DNA from 3 places in the Enterobacter sichuanensis genome. Region 3 is predicted to be linked to each of the others. Evidence: predicted binding sites of a transcription regulator. Region 3 holds the regulator's gene; each other region holds the start of a gene.
The links. Region 3 encodes PurR, which represses purine synthesis genes. Its sites were predicted from a motif close to CANGCAAACGTTTGCNTG; they were not measured.

Region 1 (7,350 bases), 400 kb from region 3:
CCGCTGCGTTATCTTTAAGCTTCTTTACATAAGGTAAGGCAACACTGATTACGCCTTTCTATAATGAAGAAAAGCCCCATTGTGATGGGCATGTCGTGAGAAAACAGGGGGCAAGGGATGTTGCTAAAGAATCAATGTGGTCGTCAGCTGTCAGCACTCGGTTTGTGCCTGACAGTGATGTTTGCTCCACTGTTAACCGCTCAGGCCGATGAGCCTGAAATCGTGCCGACTGACAGCTCCGCCACGACCGGCGCGCAGCCGACGTCGCTGTCGCAACCGCTGGATCAATCTCCGGCGACGGCGATTATGGCCGGCATCAGGCCGTTACCGGAGGGTATCGACGCAGAGTCTCTTAGTCAGCAGCTGCGCTCCGGGCTTCCTGCCGGATACACACCCGCCTATATTAACCAGCTCACGCTGCTGTATGCGGCACGCGATATGAAACCCATGTGGGAAAACCGGGATGCCGTGCGCGCCTTCCAGCAACAGCTGGCGGAAGTGGCGATAGCAGGTTTCCAGCCTCAGTTTACGCAGTGGGTGGAGCTGTTGACCGACCCGGCGGTTACCGGTCAGGCACGGGATGTGGTACTGTCTGACGCCATGATGGGCTACCTGCAGTTTGTGGCAGGTATTCCGGTCAACGGCAACCGCTGGTTGTACAGTGATAAGCCTTACAAGCTGGCGACGCCAGCCCTGTCAGTGATTAATCAGTGGCAACTGGCCCTGGACAACGGTCAGTTGCCGCAGTTTATTGCCAGCCTCGCGCCGGCGCATCCGCAATATGCCACGATGCATCAGTCGCTGCTTACGCTGGTGGCGGATTCCCGTCCGTGGCCGCAGATGCGCGGTACCGCGACGCTGCGTCCGGGACAATGGAGCAGCGATGTTCCCGCCCTGCGTGAAATTCTGAAACGTTCCGGTCTTCTGGACAGCGGACCGAAGATAGCCCTTCCAGGCGATGAGGCGCAAGACGCGGTGGTTAGCCCGTCAGCCTCGGTAAAAGAGAAGAGGTTGAGTGATAAGCCTGCAGCTTACGATCGGGAACTGGTTGCGGCGGTTAAACAGTTCCAGGCGGCTCAGGGGCTGGGCGCGGACGGCGTAATCGGTAAATCAACACGTGACTGGCTGAACGTTTCACCTGCGCAACGCGCCGGGGTGCTGGCGCTGAACATCCAGCGGTTGCGCTTGCTGCCGGGCACGCTCTCCACCGGGATAATGGTTAACATTCCGGCGTATTCGCTGGTCTATTACCAGAACGGCAGCGAAGTATTGGCGTCGCGCGTCATTGTCGGGCGGCCGGATCGCAAAACACCGCTGATGAGCAGCGCGCTGAATAACGTGGTCGTCAACCCGCCGTGGAATGTGCCGCCGACGCTGGCGCGTAAAGACATTCTGCCGAAGGTGTGGAACGATCCGGGTTATCTGGAACGTCATGGCTATACGGTGATGCGCGGCTGGAACAGCAAAGAAGCGATTGATCCTTATATGGTCGACTGGTCGACGATCACGCCGTCGAATCTGCCGTTCCGTTTCCAGCAGGCCCCCGGGGCGCATAACTCGCTGGGGCGCTACAAATTCAATATGCCGAGTTCAGAAGCGATCTATCTGCACGATACCCCGAATCACAATCTGTTCCAGAAAGAGACCCGTGCGCTAAGTTCTGGCTGTGTACGCGTGAACAAAGCCTCGGAGCTGGCCAACATGCTGCTGCAGGATGCGGGCTGGAACGACACCCGTATTTCGGATGCCCTGAAACAGGGGGATACGCGTTACGTGAATATCCGACACAATATTCCGGTCAATCTCTACTACCTGACGGCGTTTGTAGGTGAAGACGGGCGTACCCAGTACCGTACAGATATTTACAATTATGATCTCACCGCGCGATCCGGTGCACAAATTTTGCCAAAAGCGGAACAATTAATCAGGTAAATGAAGCAGTTCGGGAAAAATGATTGTCGTAAGTTATGGTGAACACGGGGCGATATCGCTGTAAGCCGCGTGTTCACTGGGGTTGGGCGCCTTGACGTACCCGGTTTTGCCAGTTATGGTGCCCTTCGTGCGCTAAGCATATTACGATTTCTTTGACCTGTAGACCTGATTATCATGGACAAATTTGACGCTAATCGCCGCAAACTGCTGGCGTTAGGTGGTGTTGCGCTTGGCGCAGCGGCCATCTTGCCGACGCCAGCATTTGCCACCCTCTCGACACCTCGTCCGCGAGTTTTAACGCTCAACAATCTTCACACCGGTGAGTCGCTAAAAGCGGAGTTCTTCGATGGCAGAGGCTATATTCAGGATGAATTAGCAAGACTTAACCATTTTTTCCGTGATTTCCGCGCGAATAAAGTAAAAGCCATCGATCCAGGACTGTTTGACCAGCTTTTCCGCCTTCAGGGCCTGCTGGGTACCAGCAAGCCGGTGCAGCTTATTTCGGGTTATCGTTCCATTGATACCAATAATGAGCTGCGCGCCCACAGTCGCGGGGTAGCGAAAAAAAGCTACCACACGAAGGGACAGGCAATGGATTTCCATATTGAGGGCGTTTCGTTAGCCAATATTCGCAAAGCTGCGTTATCTATGCGCGCAGGTGGTGTAGGATATTACCCCAGCAGCAACTTTGTGCATATTGATACCGGTCCGGTCCGGCACTGGTAATAACGAAACACAGGAGCAGTATGAACTATCGTATTATTCCGGTTACCGCGTTCTCCCAGAATTGTTCACTTATCTGGTGCGAACAAACTAATCTGGCCGCGCTTGTCGATCCCGGCGGCGACGCTGAGAAAATCAAGCAGGAAGTCGCCGACAGCGGTGTGACGCTGATGCAAATTTTGCTGACGCATGGTCACCTTGACCATGTTGGCGCAGCGGCGGAACTGGCACAACATTATGGCGTGCCCGTGATTGGTCCGGAAAAAGAAGATGAGTTCTGGCTGCAGGGGTTACCTGCCCAAAGCCGCATGTTTGGCCTTGATGAGTGTCAGCCTCTGACGCCCGATCGCTGGCTAAACGAAGGAGAGCGCGTTAACGTAGGGAATGTGACTTTACAGGTGTTGCATTGTCCTGGGCATACGCCAGGCCATATTGTCTTCTTTGATGACCAGTCCCGTCTGCTGATTTCCGGCGATGTGATTTTCAAAGGTGGCGTAGGACGCAGCGATTTTCCGCGCGGCGATCACGGGCAGTTGATTCAGTCGATTAAACAGAAGTTGTTGCCGCTGGGTGATGACGTGACGTTTATCCCTGGACACGGCCCGATGTCGACGCTGGGCTATGAACGGCTCCACAACCCGTTCCTTCAGGATGAAATGCCTGTCTGGTAACCCGAAATAAAAAAAAAGCCTGCATAACGCAGGCTTTTTTATGGACGCATATTACAGTACGGCGACAATCGCTTCGCACAATGGCGCCATGTTGTCAGGCGTCATACCCGCAACGTTCACGCGGCCAGACGCCACGGCGTACACGCCAAACTCTTCACGCAGACGCAGAACCTGCTCTTTGGTCAGGCCGCTGAAAGAGAACATACCGTTCTGTTTGGTGATAAAGCTGAAGTCGCGGTCAGCACCTTTCTCCGCCAGAGTGTTCACAAACAGCAGACGCATGCGCTGGATACGCTGACGCATATCGTTCAGCTCTTGTTCCCAGATGGCGCGCAGCGCATCGTTGCTCAGAATAGTGGCAACAACAGAGGCACCGTGTGCTGGTGGGTTAGAGTAGTTCGCACGGATAACCGACTTCATCTGGCTGAAGGCACGTTCAGCGGTCTCTTCGTTTGCCGCAACCAGCGTACAGGCACCTACACGCTCATTATACAGACCGAAGTTCTTGGAGTAGGAGCTTGCAACAATCAGCTCTTGATGGACGGCTGCGAACGCGCGCAGACCTTCGGCGTCTTCTTCCAGACCACGGGCGAAGCCCTGGTAGGCAAAGTCAAACAGCGGCAGCCAGCCTTTCTCAACAGAAAGTTTAGCCAGCTGTTCCCACTGCTCAAGCGTTGGATCGATACCGGTTGGGTTGTGGCAGCAGCCGTGGAACAGCACCACGTCGCCTGCCTGCGCGTCGCTCAGGCTTGCTAGCAGGCCGTCAAAGTCAAGAGAGTGGTTTGCCGCATCATAGTAAGCATATTCGCGCACTTCGAGACCCGCAGAGTTGAAGACGCTCTTGTGGTTTGGCCAGCTTGGGTTGCTCACCCAGACGCGCTTAACAGAAGTGTTTTTCGCAAGGAAATCCGCCGCCACGCGCAGAGCACCGGTACCGCCAGGGGTCTGTGCTGTGCGGGCTCGTTTGTCACTTACAATTGCGCTGCCTTTACCGAACAGCAGCTCCTGGGTGCAGCGACCAAATTCAGGGATACCATCAATACCGAGGTAGTTTTTGGTGGTTTCATTTTCCAGCAGATACTGCTCAGCTTTCTTGACGCTGGTCAGTACCGGAGTTTTGCCGGTTTCATCTTTATATACACCAATACCCAGGTTGATTTTGCCAGGGCGGTCGTCGGCACGAAACAGATCGGCCAGGCCCAGAATCGGGTCGGCAGGAGCGGCGGTAATGTTCTCAAACATGACGAAGTTCCATTGTGATTACAGAAGTGAAATCCGCTATCAGGTTAACGGTAGATTTACAAAATGCCAACCGTTTGCGACGAAAAGCGTGCGGCTTTTCAAAAGTCGCTATTATTTTCTGTCGGGCATAAAAAAACAGGGCCGAAGCCCTGTTCATTAAGCATATAACATAGTGGTGTTCTGATTAGAACTGGTAGGTCACAGCCATTGCAACCTGGTCGTCTTTACCGTTCACGATGCCGACGTTACGAGAGTAGTCGGTGTCGTCGATCAGGTTCAGCTGGTAGTCAACATAGATGTTGAAGTTTTTGTTGAAGTAGTAAGTCGCACCCAGTTCAACGAATTTCTGCAGGTCAGCATCGCCGCCAGAGAAGGTGCCACGCTGTGCCAGGTTTTTACCTTTAGACTGAACGTAGGACACGGACGGACGCAGACCGAAGTCGAACTGGTACTGAGCGATCACTTCGAAGTTCTGAGTTTTGTTCGCGAATGAACCGTCAGCTTCACGGGTCATGTTGCGGGTTTCAGCGTAGGTGGTCGCCAGGTAGATGTTGTTCGCGTCGTATTTCGCGCCAACTGCCCATGCTTCAGCTTTTTCGCCTTTACCGTCAGCGCTCTGCGCATTAGTACGGTCAGAGTTGCTGTAAGCACCGATCAGGCCGAAACCTTCGCCGAATTCATAGCCCAGAGAGGTACCGAAGCCGTCACCGTTAGCCGTTCTCACGTCGGTACGCTCGTTTTTACCCTGATACTGCAGGCCCAGGCTCAGACCGTCAACCAGACCGAAGAAGTCAGAGTTGCGGTAGGTCAGCAGACCAGAGTTACGGCCAGTCATGAAGTTATCGGAGTAGTTAGCCCAGGTCATACCAGAGAAGGATGGGGCCATATCGGTATAAGATTCTACATCGTATACGATACCGTAGTTACGGCCGTAATCGATGGAGCCCGCATCACCGGCTTTCAGACCAGCGAACGCCAGACGGGTACGCTGAGTCTGGTTGCTTTCTGCCTGGCTTGCCAGCGCACGGTATTCCCACTGACCGTAACCGGTCAGCTGGTCATTAATTTGAGTTTCGCCTTTGAAACCGATCTGAGCATAGGTTGCATCGCTGCTGTCAGTGTTGTCACCTGAAGTCACGAAGTCGTGCTCACCCACAACTTTCCCGTACAGATCCAGTTTGTTGCCGTTTTTGTTATAGATTTCTGCAGCGTTAGCTGCACCGGCTACCAGCAGGGCAGGGATTACCACTGCCAGAATATTGCGCTTCATCATTATTTATTACCCTCATTGGTTTTTTTATGACACTCGCCACTGCCGTCAATAAATTCTGTCAATAAATATTTCCGGAACTATTGATGAGAGTTTGGTGTCTTTATGTATCTGACAGGCATCTTTCCATTCACCGAAGCGTTTCGCTAGCCTCAAAGTGCTACAAATCTCAAGATTAAGTAACAACAAGAAAATATGTGTAACTAAATATGTATTTTTCGGAACTTTGTGAACCATCTCAAACTTCAGAACTCGCTGGCGAATTAAACAACAGAGCGTTTCCTATATATATGAATTCCTTATGATTAATTTGGATAAAGGCATTTCATATAAACAGACCTTAAACGACTTGCTTTTTCTTATGGCGCAATAAAGACGTCTGGATGGCTTAAAAAGCGGTTGAAATTTGTGCTATTGCTTGAGGATGTATTAATCGCAATAAGAATGGGGTTTATTTTTTGTGGCTGGATATTTCACGGAAACAAAACGTAACAGGTAGTGGTTGTGACGGGGAGAAGGTTTAAAGATGCTGACTTTACGCTGACGAAAACTGACAATGCAGGATAAAATAATGGCCAGCATGAGCTGGCCATTTTCTGTTTTACCGATTAGAAGCTGGCATTACGCGGAGTACGTGGGAACGGAATCACGTCACGAACGTTCTGAACACCGGTCACGTAAGCGATGAGACGCTCGAAGCCCAGACCAAAACCGGCATGCGGTACGGTGCCGTAGCGGCGCAGATCGCGGTACCAGCTGTAGTCTGCAGGGTTGAGACCCATCTCTTCCATGCGCGCGTCCAGCACGTCCAGACGCTCTTCACGCTGCGAACCACCGATAATTTCACCGATGCCCGGCGCCAGCACGTCCATCGCTGCCACGGTTTTACCGTCTTCGTTAAGGCGCATATAGAAAGCCTTAATGTCTTTCGGGTAGTTTTTAACAACAACCGGAGCCTTGAAGTGTTTCTCAGCCAGATAGCGTTCGTGCTCAGACGCCAGGTCAACGCCCCAGTAAACCGGGTTTTCGAACTTCTCACCGCACTTCTCGAGGATTGCCACCGCGTCGGTATAGTCTACCTGTGCAAAATCAGCGGAGACGAAACGCTCCAGACGGGCCACCGCATCGCTGTCTACTCGCTCGGCGAAGAATTTCATGTCGTCCGGACGCTCTTCCAGCACCGCTTTGAAGACATACTTCAGCATCGCTTCTGCCAGACCTGCGACATCGTCCAGGTTAGCGAACGCCACTTCCGGCTCCAGCATCCAGAATTCCGCCAGGTGACGGCTGGTGTTGGAGTTTTCGGCGCGGAAGGTTGGGCCGAAGGTATAGATTTTGGACAGCGCACAGGCGTAAGTTTCGCCGTTGAGCTGGCCAGAGACCGTCAGGAAGGCTTCTTTACCAAAGAAGTCTTTGTCGTAGTCCACTTTGCCTTCTGGCGTGCGCGGCAGGTTTTCGAGATCCAGCGTAGAGACGCGGAACATTTCACCTGCACCTTCTGTATCAGACGCA
Region 2 (7,350 bases), 1.3 Mb from region 3:
TACAACCAGCGCCTGCGTCCGGCGGTGTTAAGCCAGGGCGTGACGCATTTTTATGAACCGCTCGATGCGGAACGCATGCATCGTGCGGCGCAGTGTCTGATTGGTGAAAATGACTTTACCTCATTTCGTGCGGTGCAGTGTCAGTCCCGCACGCCGTGGCGTAACGTCATGCACATAAACGTCAGCCGTTTTGGCGCGTATGTGGTGGTGGATATCAAAGCCAATGCCTTTGTACATCATATGGTGCGGAATATTGTGGGCAGCCTGATGGAAGTGGGTGCCGGACACCAGCCGGAGAGCTGGATTGCAGACCTGCTGGCAGCGAAGGACAGAACGCTTGCGGCAGCCACGGCGAAAGCGGAAGGGTTGTATCTGGTCTCAGTAGACTATCCGGATCGATTTGACCTGCCGAAACCGCCAATGGGGCCGCTCTTTTTAGCGGACTAAACAAAGGTGCAATTAAGGCTTAGACAATATGGACGTAATTCGTTTTTTGATTGATTTCATCCTGCATATTGATGTTCACCTGGCAGAGCTGGTCGCGCAGTATGGCGTCTGGGTTTATGCCATTCTGTTCCTCATTCTGTTTTGTGAAACCGGTCTGGTCGTTACCCCCTTCCTGCCAGGCGATTCACTGCTGTTTGTCGCCGGGGCATTGTCGGCGTTACCCACCAACGATCTGAACGTGCACCTTATGGTGATACTGATGGTGATTGCCGCGATTGTCGGTGACGCGGTCAACTACACCATTGGTCGCGTGTTCGGTGAGCGGCTGTTCAGCAATCCGGATTCGAAAATTTTCCGTCGCAGCTATCTGGACAAAACCCATGCGTTTTATGAACGCCATGGTGGAAAAACCATTATCCTTGCGCGTTTCGTGCCTATTGTGCGTACATTCGCACCGTTTGTGGCGGGAATGGGGCATATGTCCTATCGTCATTTTGCGGCTTATAACGTGGTGGGCGCGCTGCTGTGGGTACTGCTGTTTACCTATGCAGGCTATCTGTTTGGCGATCTCCCGGTGGTTCAGGAAAATCTTAAGTTACTGATTGTAGCGATTATTGTGCTTTCCGTCCTGCCGGGCGTTATCGAAATTATTCGTCACAAACGTGCGGCGGCAAAACAAGCGAAGTAAATGCACACTGGCGGTTCGACCACTTTTTTATCCAAAGTTTCGGGCTGTTATGTTTTAATGTGCAACATTCATGGTCTGTTGGAGGCAAAAATGGCATTATTCGCCTCTTATAGCAAAACTGGCATACGACCAGGTTCAGGCAGAAAGGTTATCAATGAGCTGGATTGAACGAATTAAAAGCAACATTACCCCAACGCGCAAAGCGAGCATTCCTGAAGGGGTATGGACGAAGTGTGATAGCTGCGGCCAGGTTCTGTATCGCGCAGAGCTGGAACGCAACCTTGAGGTGTGTCCGAAGTGTGACCACCATATGCGTATGTCGGCGCGCAACCGCCTGCATAGCCTGCTGGACGAAGGTTCTCTGGTAGAACTGGGCAGCGAGCTTGAGCCAAAAGACGTGCTGAAGTTCCGCGACTCCAAAAAATATAAAGATCGTCTGGCCTCTGCACAGAAAGAGACCGGCGAGAAAGACGCGCTGGTGGTGATGAAAGGCACCTTGCATGAGATGCCGGTTGTTGCCGCTGCGTTTGAGTTCTCCTTTATGGGCGGCTCAATGGGCTCCGTGGTTGGTGCGCGCTTTGTGCGTGCCGTTGAGCAAGCGCTGGAAGATAACTGTCCGCTGATCTGCTTCTCTGCCTCCGGAGGGGCGCGTATGCAGGAAGCCCTGATGTCTCTGATGCAGATGGCGAAAACCTCAGCTGCGCTGGCGAAAATGCAGGAGCGCGGTCTGCCGTATATCTCCGTGCTGACCGACCCAACCATGGGCGGCGTTTCTGCAAGCTTCGCGATGCTGGGCGATCTGAACATCGCTGAGCCAAAAGCGCTGATCGGCTTTGCGGGTCCTCGCGTTATCGAACAGACCGTTCGTGAAAAACTGCCGCCTGGCTTCCAGCGCAGTGAGTTCCTCATCGAGAAAGGTGCCATCGACATGATCGTCCGCCGTCCGGAAATGCGCCTGAAGCTGGCGCGCATCCTGGCGAAGCTGATGAATCTGCCAGCGCCGAACCCGGATGAGCCGCGCGAAGGCGTGGTGGTACCGGATCAGGAACCCGAGGCCTGATAACTGAAAAGGGCAGGGCCAGCTGGCGCTGCCCTTTTGCTTTCTAATCTGTTAATGACAACCGGGCATTATGGAAAATAAAAGCATTCCCCAAGCCACGTCGCCCCTGGCCGCGTGGCTTTCTTATCTGGAAAACCTGCACAGTAAAACCATCGATATGGGCCTTGAGCGCGTAAGCCAGGTTGCTGCGCGACTTGATGTGCTAAAACCGGCGCCTTTCGTATTCACCGTCGCAGGCACCAACGGCAAAGGCACCACCTGCCGTACGCTGGAATCTGTTCTGATGGCTGCGGGTTACAGGGTTGGTGTTTACAGCTCTCCACACCTGGTACGCTACACCGAGCGCGTTCGCGTGCAGAACAGCGAACTGCCGGAATCGGCGCATACCGCGTCGTTCGCGGAAATTGAAGCCGCACGCGGTGAGATTTCATTAACCTATTTTGAATACGGCACCCTGTCGGCGCTGTGGCTGTTCAAACAGGCACAACTGGATGTGGTAATCCTGGAGGTCGGCCTCGGCGGACGTCTTGATGCCACCAATATGGTCGATGCGGATGTGGCGGTGGTCACCAGCATTGCGCTGGACCATGTCGACTGGCTGGGGCCGGATCGTGAAAGCATTGGCCGCGAGAAGGCCGGCATTTTCCGGGCGAATAAGCCGGCGGTTGTCGGCGAGCCGGATATGCCGCACACCATTGCGGATGTCGCAAACGAGAAGGGCGCGCGTCTGCTGCGCCGCGGCGTGGACTGGCAGTATGAAGTTCAGGACAACGGCTGGCGCTTTAGCGATGCACAGGGCACGCTTGAGCACCTGCCACTGCCGCAGGTGCCGCAGCCGAACGCGGCAACGGCTCTGGCAGCACTTCGCGCCAGCGGGCTGGCGGTGAGCGAGCAGGCGATCCGCGACGGTATACAGCAGGCGATTCTGCCCGGGCGGTTCCAGATTGTCAGCGAGTCACCACGCCTGATTCTGGATGTGGCGCACAACCCGCATGCGGCGGCGTATCTCGCGGGACGTCTCAAATCGTTACCAAAAACCGGGCGCGTGCTGGCGGTTATCGGTATGCTTCATGATAAAGATATCGGCGGGACGCTGGCCTGCATGGAGAGTGTGGTCGATAGCTGGTATTGTGCTCCTCTGGAGGGGCCACGCGGCGCGACGGCTGAGCAACTGATGGAACATCTCGGCAAAGGCGCAATCTACACTAGCGTGGCGCAGGCCTGGCATGCCGCGATGGCTGATGCTAAACCAGAAGATACCGTGCTGGTGTGTGGTTCATTCCACACGGTGGCACATGTCATGGAAGTGATGGACGCGGGGAGAACCGGTGGCGAGTAAGTTTCAGAACCGTTTAACAGGAACCATTGTGCTGGTCGCGCTCGGGGTGATTATTCTTCCGGGGTTGCTCGACGGGCAGAAAAAGCATTACCAGGATGAGTTTGCCGCTATTCCGCTGGTCCCTAAACCGGGCGACCGGGATGAGCCGGATATGCTGCCCGCGGCAACGCAGGCGCTTCCCGCTCAGCCACCGGAAGGTGCGGCGGAAGAGGTACGGGCGGGCGATGCCGCAGCACCGTCACTCGATCCGTCTCGTCTGGCGGCCGCGAGCAACAACGATATCGATCCTGTGCCGGTAGAGCAGCCTAAACCGGTTGAAAAACCGAAGCCGGTCGATAAACCACAGCCGAAACCGCAGCGGGATAAAACGGCAGAACAGCTTGCCGCGGCGTCAGAGACGCCTCCGCCAGCAAAACCGGCTCAGCAGGACGCGGCGGCCCCAACGGGTAAAGCTTACGTTGTGCAGCTTGGCGCGCTGAAAAATGCGGACAAGGTCAATGAGGTGGTGGGTAAACTGCGCAGTGCGGGATACCGTGTTTATACTTCACCTTCCACGCCGGTGCAGGGTAAAATTACCCGTATCCTCGTGGGGCCAGAAGCGTCTAAAGACAAACTGAAAGGTTCGCTCGGCGAGCTGAAGCAGATCTCCGGTCTGAGCGGCGTCGTGATGAGCTACAGCGCGAACTAAGTACGACCTGCTCCTTAAAGAGAGAGGCGATAAGCCACGGCGTTGAACATTTTTTCAGCGCCTTTTTTATTTACGCGCGGGAAGGAAATCCCTACGCAAACGTTTTCTTTTTCTGTTAGAATTCGCCCCGAACTGGATGACAGGGCGTTAAATCGTGGGACATATATGGTCTGGATTGATTACGCCATCATTGCGGTGATTGGTTTTTCCTGTCTGGTTAGCCTGATCCGTGGCTTTGTTCGTGAAGCGTTATCGCTGGTGACCTGGGGTTGTGCTTTCTTTGTCGCCAGTCATTACTACACTTACCTGTCTGTCTGGTTCACGGGCTTTGAAGATGAACTGGTCCGAAATGGAATCGCCATCGCGGTGCTGTTTATCGCGACGCTGATTGTCGGCGCTATCGTGAATTATGTGATAGGTCAGCTGGTCGAGAAAACCGGTCTGTCAGGAACGGACAGGGTACTCGGGATCTGTTTCGGGGCATTACGAGGCGTGCTGATTGTGGCCGCGATCCTGTTCTTCCTGGATACCTTCACCGGGTTCTCCAAAAGTGAAGACTGGCAGAAATCGCAGCTCATTCCGGAGTTCAGCTTCATCATCAGATGGTTCTTTGACTATCTGCAAAGCTCGTCGAGTTTTTTGCCCAGAGCGTAATCCGTTCTGAGATGTGGCTTAACGAGGAAAAGACGAATGTGCGGTATTGTCGGTATCGCCGGTTTCATGCCGGTAAACCAGTCGATTTATGACGCGTTAACGGTGCTTCAGCACCGTGGGCAGGATGCTGCGGGTATCATCACCATTGATGCAAACAACTGCTTCCGTTTACGCAAGGCGAATGGCCTGGTAAATGATGTGTTTGAAGCCCGCCATATGCAGCGTCTGCAAGGTAATATGGGGATCGGTCACGTTCGTTATCCTACTGCTGGCAGTTCCAGCGCCTCTGAGGCTCAGCCTTTCTACGTCAACTCACCGTATGGCATTACCCTGGCGCATAACGGTAACCTGACCAACGCACACGAGTTGCGTAAAAAGCTGTTCGAAGAGAAACGTCGCCACATTAACACCACCTCTGATTCTGAAATCCTGCTCAATGTGTTCGCCAGCGAGCTGGATAACTTCCGCCACTATCCGCTGGAAGCAGACAACATCTTTGCTGCGATTGCCGCGACAAATCGCCAGATCCGCGGTGCTTACGCCTGTGTAGCGATGATCATCGGTCACGGTATGGTGGCCTTCCGCGATCCAAACGGCATTCGTCCGCTGGTGCTCGGCAAGCGCGACCTCGGCGATGGTCGTACCGAATATATGGTTGCCTCTGAGAGCGTGGCGCTGGACACCCTGGGCTTTGAGTTCCTGCGTGACGTGGCGCCGGGCGAAGCGGTGTACATCACCGAGAAAGGCCAGCTGTTTACCCGCCAGTGTGCCGATAACCCGGTCAGCAACCCGTGCCTGTTTGAATACGTTTACTTCGCCCGCCCGGACTCCTTCATCGACAAGATTTCCGTCTACAGCGCGCGCGTGAACATGGGTACCAAGCTTGGCGAGAAGATTGCCCGCGAGTGGGACGATCTCGATATCGACGTCGTGATTCCTATCCCGGAAACCTCCTGCGATATCGCGCTGGAAATCGCCCGTATTCTCGATAAGCCATACCGTCAGGGCTTCGTGAAGAACCGCTACGTTGGCCGTACCTTTATCATGCCTGGCCAGCAGCTGCGCCGTAAATCCGTGCGCCGCAAGCTGAACGCCAACCGCGCGGAGTTCCGCGACAAGAACGTGCTACTGGTGGATGACTCCATCGTCCGCGGCACCACCTCAGAGCAGATTATCGAGATGGCGCGCGAAGCCGGGGCGAAGAAAGTCTACCTGGCTTCTGCGGCTCCAGAGATTCGTTTCCCGAACGTGTACGGGATCGATATGCCAACCGCCAACGAGCTGATTGCTCACGGTCGCGAAGTGGATGAAATTCGCCAGATCATCGGTGCCGATGGCCTGATTTTCCAGGATCTGAACGATCTCATCGACGCGGTGCGCGCCGAGAACCCGGATATTCAGCAGTTTGAATGCTCCGTGTTCAACGGGGTATATGTCACCAAAGACGTTGACCAGCAGTACCTCGACTATCTGGATTCGCTGCGCAATGACGACGCAAAAGCCGTTCAGCTGCAAAACGATCTCGAAAGTTTAGAGATGCACAACGAAGGGTGATCTTCGGCAGGTGAGGGCGTTCGCCCTCACTTGCAACTCCCCGCAAAATCCTGCACAGTCTGCCCTGAAATCAGTAAGGGCGAAAATCATGAAACGACTCATTGTTGGGCTCAGCGGCGCCAGTGGCGCGATTTACGGCGTACGTCTGTTACAGGTTCTGCGTGACGTGGCGGACGTCGAGACCCATCTGGTCATGAGCCAGGCGGCGCGACAGACCCTCTCTCTGGAGACCGATCTCTCCCTGCGCGATGTGCAGGCTCTGGCGGATGTCGTTCACGATGCCCGGGATATCGCTGCCAGTATCTCTTCCGGCTCGTTTAAAACGGCTGGCATGGTTATCCTTCCCTGTTCGATTAAAACCCTCTCCGGCATTGTGCACAGCTATACCGACACCCTGGTCACCCGCGCGGCGGATGTGGTGCTGAAGGAGCGTCGTCCTCTGGTGCTCTGCGTGCGGGAAACGCCGCTGCACCTGGGCCATTTGCGTTTAATGACCCAGGCCGCCGAACTCGGCGCGGTGATCATGCCCCCGGTCCCGGCGTTTTATCATCGCCCGACCTCGCTGGATGACGTGATTAACCAGACCGTTAACCGCGTGCTCGATCAGTTCGACATTGACCTGCCGGCCGATCTCTTCACCCGCTGGCAGGGAGCCTGAATTTGTGCACAAACAGTGTGCATGAAAAAAGACGTTGCCCTGTTTCAGGGCAATTATGCAACGGCGATCATATCCTCGACATTTAATTCGTTTTTTCCCTTTTTCTCTCTCCGGTTCGTTCGGCAGACCTGCTATCTTTCACCATTAAGGCAGTATCGCAACGTTTTATTAACATATTTAACGTCGAAGTTTTAACCAGACGGCAATGTGGCATAAGACCTGCAAGATGAAGCCTGCAACACAACACACAACACAATACATA
Region 3 (7,350 bases):
ACCGTGGCCGAACAGGATGGCCGGGAGCCAGATTGACGTGCCGATGGCAACGGCCGCCATATCGGTGGCGCTGTAGCCACCTGCCATTACCGTATCCACAAATCCCATTGCGGTCTGGGCCACTTGCGCGATGATCACTGGTATAGCCAGTGCCAATAACTGGCGCGCTTCATTCATGTACTTCTGCACGTGAACACCTTTATTTTGTAGTTATTTGAGAGACTAAAAAAGCCGCCGAAACGGGCAGCAAGAAGAAAATGCAGGGGGGTGCCAGCTATTGTAGCGGGCTTTAGCTATTTATCTAGTGAAAAAATCGCCAGAAAATGCGCTCCGCTGGCAACCTGTTTTTCCAACTGTTATTGTGGTGGGATTAAAACGGTGTCACCACCGTCCGGAAAAAACAGGAGTTGTAAGCATGTTTACTGGTATTGTGCAGGGCATCGCCAAAGTGGTGTCCATTGATGAGAAACCGAATTTCCGTACTCATGTTGTTGAGCTGCCGGAATATATGCTGGAGGGCATCGAAACCGGCGCCTCGATTGCTCATAACGGCTGTTGTCTGACCGTTACCGAAATTGACGGCAACCAGATTAGCTTTGATTTAATGAAAGAGACGCTGCGCATCACCAACCTGGGCGAGCTGGTGGTGGGAGATACCGTCAACGTTGAGCGGGCGGCGAAGTTCAGCGATGAGATTGGCGGCCATCTGATGTCGGGACACATCATGACCACCGCTGAAGTGGCGAAAATCGTGACCTCGGAAAATAACCGTCAAATCTGGTTTAAAATGCAGGATCCGTCATTAATGAAATACATCCTCTATAAAGGATTTATTGGCATTGATGGGATTAGTCTGACGGTGGGGGAAGTGACGCCAACGCGTTTTTGCGTGCATTTAATTCCTGAAACGCTGCAGCGCACCACGCTGGGGGCGAAAAAGCTGGGACAGCGCGTAAATATTGAAATCGATCCGCAAACCCAGGCGGTGGTCGATACAGTTGAGCGTGTACTGGCGGCAAAAGAAGCCGCAATAATAAAGGCGGCGGAAGAAGAATAAAAAATAACCCCGGCTGTCCGGGGTTATTTTTTTAGCGTGCGACACGTAATCCGTGTTCAATGCCACGGCTGAAAACAACCTGCCAGAGCTGAATATCCCGTGCGCGAAACGCGCCCGCGCAGGCATTCAGATAATAGCTAAACATCCGTTTGAATCGTTCAGAATAGTTGTCCGCAATCTCCGGCCACGCTTGCTGGAAACGTTCATGCCACGCCATCAACGTGGTGTCGTAATCCGCGCCAAAGTTGTGCCAGTCTTCCATCACGAAATGGGATTCACTGGCGTTGGCAATCTGGCGAACGGAGGGTAAACAGCCATTCGGAAAGATGTACTTGTTGATCCACGGGTCGACGTTATTGTCGGTCCGCTTAGAGCCGATGGTATGCAGCAGGAAGAGTCCGTCCGGTCGTAAATTACGGTCCACCACCTCAAAGTAGGTGTCGTAGTTTTTCGGTCCTACGTGCTCGAACATGCCCACGGAGACGATCCGGTCAAATTGTTCGTTCAGGTCACGGTAATCCTGCAGGCGGATATCCACATCGAGACCCTGGCAGCGTTCCCGGGCCATTTTTTGCTGCTCGGCCGAAATCGTCACGCCCACCACGCTGACGCCATAGTGCTTCGCCATAAACCAGGCCAGCCCACCCCAGCCGCAGCCGATATCCAGTACGCGCATACCGGGCTGTAACTGAAGCTTCTCGCTGATCAGACGCAGCTTGGCCTGCTGAGCCTCTTCAAGCGTCGTTGCCTCTTTCCAGTAGGCGCAGGAGTATTGCATGAAAGGGTCCAGCATACGGCTGAACAGATCGTTGCCCAGATCGTAATGCTCTTTGCCGACGATCCATGCGCGTTTTTTACTTTGCAGATTAAACAGTCGGGCAGAGGCAACACGCAGGGTGTCTTTGAGATTGCGGGGAAGTTGATTTTCCAGACCGGCGCGCAACACGCTGGCGAAAAAGATATCCAGCCGTTCACACTCCCACCAGCCGTCCATATAGCTTTCTCCCAGCCCTAACGATCCCTCGCGCAATACGCGTTTAAAAAAGTCGGGATGTTTGACCTGGGGATCGGATGGCGAAGATCCGTTAATAGTGATGCCTGCACGACCCAACAGTTCACTGACGATCCGGGACCAGTTGTCGTCCGGAACGCTGACTTCTTCTATACACGATGAACTCATAGCTTCTCCATCACCCTGATGTGATCAGAACCTTCAAACAGCGTAGACGCTTTTTTTGGTTTGTGAGAAATCTCACGGTAAATACCGCGAGGCTAGTATCCGACGTAGAACAGAGGAAGGGAGATAACCCTTGCCGAAATGCCTTCCATGGTAAAACGGGAGCACTCCGGCTCCCGTTAACGCATAATAATTATCGTATTTATCGAACCAAATTTAGTATAGGCCTCAAAATTTGGTGATTCAACAGAAAATTGTTAGCAACCTAATTACTGAAAATTAACATGATATCCGGCGCAATCAGGCATGTGAGGTTTCCACTCCAGCGCCGTTATCCTGCTCACGCTGGGCGGAGGCCTGCATGCGATAGCCCATCACCGCCAGCGCAACGGTTACCAGCATCACGCTGGTGGTCGTCAGCAGCGGCGTGGCAATCAGCGCAGAGACCACCAGGCTTGCCAGGAAGCACAGCCCCAGCTGCAGGGTGTTCTGCAGCGCGGCGGCGCGACCGGTCGCTTGTGGGAAGGGACGGAGCGCCTGCGCCACCACAATCGGGTAGATCGCCCCGTTCGCGACGGCCATGACACAGAAAGGCATCAAAATCTCTGCCAGGCCCGCACCCGGAATAAACCCAACGGCCCAGGTGCCAATAACGCTCAACGCATACAGCACCAGCAGCCATGGCAGCATCTGCTGACCTTCCCATTTCTGCAGCGCTGCGCGGCAGCCGTACCCGCCCACCAGGAACGCGATGGTTTGCGGAACATAGCTCAGCCCGATAGCCGCCGGGCTGTAGCCCATATCATGCAGAATAAACGGCGACCCGGTGAGCCACGCGAAGAAGCTGGCCGAGCAGGCGGCATAGATCAGGACATTACCGCGATACGCTTTGGCGCTCAGCAGGGTGGTGAAGGTGATCGGCTTTGCGTCAACATGTACGTCTTTTTTGTGCGCAGGCTTGAGGGCGAACGCCGGCAACATCAGTACCAGCGTGATGGCAAACAGCGTGGCAAAAATGGCCTGCCAGTCAAAGTGCGCAAGGATCCAGCTGCCCAGCAGCGGCGCGAGGGCAGGTGAGAGCCCCACCAGCGGCATAATGGTGGCGAAAATACGGTTTGTGCGGTTAGCCGGATAGTAGTCGGTGACCAGCGCCTGCCAGGTCACGGCCGCGGCACAGACCCCCACAGCCTGAATAAAGCGCAGCACCAGCAGCCAGGTGGCATCGCGGACCCAGAGCATCCCCAGACAGCCCACGGCAAAAATCGCCAGGCCCAGCAGTAATACCGGTTTACGACCAAAGCGATCCGAGAGCGGTCCCCAGAGCAGCTGTGCGAAAGCAAAACCGGCGAGGAACAAACTCAGGCTGGCGCTGATGGCCGCGGCAGGGGTTTGCAAATCTTCCTGCATCGCGGCAAAAGCCGGCAGGTACATATCGGTGGCCAAAAAGCCCAGCACGCTTAAGCCGCCAAGCCAGACTAAAAAACCTTTCCTGGGTTGCATTATTTTCTTCTCCTGAAGGAGGCAGGTGTACGTTGGCGCTGAGTGTATGTAGTGCAAAGCCGCTTGTGAAACGCTAATATTTGGCGGGTGCATTCAAATTTTTTGCAGGCAGAAAATGTGGTCAGATTATTCTCTTGAAGTGGTCGATGCTGTCGCGCGTAACGGCAGCTTTAGCGGTGCGGCGCAGGAGCTGCACCGCGTCCCGTCTGCTATCAGCTACACGGTGCGTCAGCTTGAGGAATGGCTGGCGGTTCCACTGTTTGAACGGCGCCATCGCGATGTGGAATTAACGCCCGCAGGGGCGTGGTTTTTGAAGGAAGGGCGTTCTGTTATCAAAAAAATGCAGATCACCCGCGAACAGTGCCAGCAGATCGCAAACGGCTGGCGGGGTCATCTTTCCATTGCGGTGGACAATATCGTTAAGCCGGAGCGCACCCGGCAGATGATCGTGGATTTCTATCGACATTTTTCCGATGTCGAACTGCGGGTCTCACAAGAGGTATTCAACGGCGTCTGGGATGCCCTGGCGGACGGAAGGGTGGAGATGGCGATAGGGGCCACACAGGCGATCCCGGTCGGGGGGCGTTACGCCTTCCGTGATATGGGGATGCTGAGCTGGAAATGCGTGGTGGCCAGCGATCACCCCCTGGCGGCGCTGGAAGGACGGCTGAGCGACGATACGCTGCGCAACTGGCCATCGCTGGTGCTGGAGGATACCTCCCGTTCATTACCCAAGCGCATCACCTGGCTGCTGGATAACCAGCGGCGCGTGGTGGCGCCTGACTGGGAATCGTCAGCAACGTGCCTCAGTGCCGGGCTGTGCGTCGCGATGGTGCCCGCTCATTTTGCGCGCCCCAGAATCGATACCGGAGAATGGGTAGAACTGACGCTGGAGAATCCCTTCCCGGATGCGGCCTGCTGCCTCACCTGGCAACAAAATGACGTCTCGCCCGCCATGGCCTGGCTGCTGGATTATCTGGGAGACAGCGAAACGCTAAACCGGGAATGGTTACGGGAGCCAGCATAGCTGGCCCCGTACAAAATTAACGACGATAGTCGCGGAACGGACCATCCGCAACGGAACGGCGTTCGATAAGACGCGGATGAACTTCAATGGACTGCGACTCTTCGCGCTTGTTGACGATCCTGTCCAACAGCATATTGAAAGCCGTTTCACCCAGTGAATCTTTCGGCTGGTGAATGGTGGTCAGCGCGGGGGTAAAGAAGCGCGCGTTACGCACGTTGTCATACCCGATCACCGAAATATCCTGCGGTACGCGCAGACCCAGTTCATCGGCCGCGCAAAGCGCGCCCATCGCCATGATGTCACCCCCGCAGAAAACAGCGGTTGGGCGGTGCTGCTGGGAGACAATCTGCTGCATCGCGCGGTAGCCTGATTCCGGCTCAAAGTCTCCCTGTACGATCCAGTTTTCCGGTACGGTGATCAGCGCTTCTTCCATCGCTTTCATAAAACCGGCCAGACGACCCGCGCCGGTATTGCGCTCCAGAGGGCCCGGGATCACGCCAATCTCACGGTGGCCGCGCTCGATCAGGTAACGACCGGCCATATAGCCGCCTTCAAAGGCGTTATCGATGACGGAATCGGTGAAATCCGCTCGCGCTTCACCCCAGTCCATCACCACCATGGGAATATGGCGATACTCTTCCAGCATCGACAGCACGGATTCCGGGTATTCGGAACACATTACCAGCAGGCCATCCACGCGCTTTTGCGCCATCATCGACAGGTAGGCGCGCTGTTTTTCAATGCTATTCCACGCGTTGCCCAGAATCAGGGTATAGCCTTTCTGGAAGCAGTTTTTCTCTACTGCCTCGATGATCTCGGCAAAATAGGCCGCTTCACTGCTGGTGGCCAGCAAGCCAATGGACTTGGTGTGATTCACCTTGAGGCTACGCGCAACCGCACTTGGTGAGTAGTGCAGCTCTTTGATTGCCGCCCAGACGGCGTTGCGCGTCTCTTCCGCCACAAAGCGGGTTTTGTTAATTACATGTGATACGGTTGTAGTGGAAACGTTTGCGCGTTTTGCTACGTCTTTAATTGTTGCCATTAAATGTCACTCCAGACCATATCCTAAGCTCCTGAAAAACTTGAAGGTAAACGTTTGCCTTCTCTCACCCTTATCACGCAATTTTGAATTGCGGCACGCCGGGAAAACGACACGGGACGTCAGGAGGGGGTCAATGGCCGGTACGCTAATAAATTTAGCGTGGAATTTTGTCCTATCTTGATGAAAAGGGGAAGAGGTAAAGTGGTTATCAGTTTAAATCCAGGAAGATTTTTGACGTAAACTGTGCAAAAATGAGCAGGCTCACTTTTCGTGGGGGGATTAAAAGGAGAAAAATTGATGAGTGCCGATCTGAAGTTTTCGCTGTTCACCACCCTTATTGTGCTGGCGCTGATTGTTGCCGCAGGCCTGACGGCGGCGCTGCACTGATTTACGCGCAGGGAGCGCACGCTCCCTGCGGCTGTTCCAGATTGTTACATCTACGGCAAAAATCTTTTGCCATTTTGTTAACTTCTCATTTTTTGTGATTGATGTCATGCTTTGCGCTTCTTTGTTCTGTGTCACCACATGACACGGCATCCGGAGTTGACGCATGAAAATCAATTTTCCCCTGCTGGCCCTGGCGATTGGCGCTTTTGGGATTGGCACCACTGAATTCTCCCCGATGGGGTTACTGCCTGTTATCGCCCGCGGCGTGGACGTCTCGATCCCTGCGGCAGGCATGTTAATCAGCGCTTATGCCATCGGCGTGATGGTAGGCGCCCCGCTGATGACGCTGCTGCTTTCACACCGCGCGCGTCGCAATGCGCTGATTTTCCTGATGGCGATCTTTACCCTGGGCAACGTGCTTTCCGCCATTTCGCCGGACTACACCACCCTGATGCTGTCACGCATTCTGACCAGCCTTAACCACGGCGCCTTCTTTGGGCTAGGGTCAGTTGTAGCGGCAAGCGTGGTGCCAAAACATAAGCAGGCGAGCGCCGTAGCCACCATGTTTATGGGGCTCACGATTGCCAACATTGGCGGCGTTCCTGCGGCTACCTGGCTGGGTGAAGTGATTGGCTGGCGAATGTCGTTCCTGGCGACGGCCGGGCTGGGCGTGGTCGCGATGGTGGCGTTATTCTTCTCTCTGCCAAAAGGCAGTGCTGGTGAACGTCCTGACGTGCGCAGGGAACTGTCGGTGCTGATGCGCCCGCAGGTGCTTTCCGCACTGCTGACCACCGTGCTGGGGGCAGGCGCGATGTTTACCCTCTACACCTATATTTCACCGGTGCTGCATGACATCACCCACGCGACGCCCCTCTTTATTACCGCAATGCTGGTGCTGATTGGCGTGGGCTTCTCGATTGGCAACTATCTGGGTGGTAAATTTGCCGACCGTTCCGTGAGCGGGACGCTGAAGGGCTTCTTAACCCTGCTGATCGTCATCATGATTGCTATTCCGTGGCTGGCACGTAATGAGTTTGGGGCGGCCGTTGCGATGGTCGTCTGGGGCGCTGCCACCTTTGCCGTGGTACCACCGCTGCAGATGCGCGTGATGCGCGTCGCCCATGAAGCGCCGGGCCTTTCATCCTCAGTCAATATTGGTG

Region 1: C1N69_RS07530 (amino acid aminotransferase) is a predicted target of PurR. The motif match lies at 4,632-4,649, and genes of this name have one in related genera.
Region 2: cvpA (colicin V production protein) is a predicted target of PurR. The motif match lies at 4,315-4,332, and genes of this name have one in related genera.

What each region holds. Positions count from the first base shown of each region.
Region 1 is NZ_CP027986.1:1,602,940-1,610,289, forward strand. Features, by position in the region: gene ldtD (L,D-transpeptidase) at 118-1,932, shown strand; gene mepK (peptidoglycan L,D-endopeptidase MepK) at 2,107-2,658, shown strand; gene C1N69_RS07525 (MBL fold metallo-hydrolase) at 2,679-3,326, shown strand; gene C1N69_RS07530 (amino acid aminotransferase) at 3,378-4,568, opposite strand; gene C1N69_RS07535 (porin) at 4,753-5,841, opposite strand; gene asnS (asparagine--tRNA ligase) at 6,447-7,350, opposite strand, start outside.
Region 2 is NZ_CP027986.1:3,297,499-3,304,848, reverse strand. Features, by position in the region: gene truA (tRNA pseudouridine(38-40) synthase TruA) at 1-447, shown strand, start outside; gene C1N69_RS15875 (DedA family protein) at 476-1,135, shown strand; gene accD (acetyl-CoA carboxylase, carboxyltransferase subunit beta) at 1,290-2,195, shown strand; gene folC (bifunctional tetrahydrofolate synthase/dihydrofolate synthase) at 2,266-3,534, shown strand; gene dedD (cell division protein DedD) at 3,524-4,222, shown strand; gene cvpA (colicin V production protein) at 4,388-4,876, shown strand; gene purF (amidophosphoribosyltransferase) at 4,913-6,430, shown strand; gene C1N69_RS15845 (UbiX family flavin prenyltransferase) at 6,519-7,088, shown strand.
Region 3 is NZ_CP027986.1:2,003,984-2,011,333, forward strand. Features, by position in the region: gene mdtK (MdtK family multidrug efflux MATE transporter) at 1-189, opposite strand, end outside; gene C1N69_RS09615 (riboflavin synthase subunit alpha) at 416-1,057, shown strand; gene cfa (cyclopropane fatty acyl phospholipid synthase) at 1,089-2,237, opposite strand; gene punC (purine nucleoside transporter PunC) at 2,535-3,734, opposite strand; gene punR (DNA-binding transcriptional activator PunR) at 3,850-4,761, shown strand; gene purR (HTH-type transcriptional repressor PurR) at 4,778-5,803, opposite strand; gene cydH (cytochrome bd-I oxidase subunit CydH) at 6,101-6,190, shown strand; gene C1N69_RS09645 (MFS transporter) at 6,354-7,350, shown strand, end outside.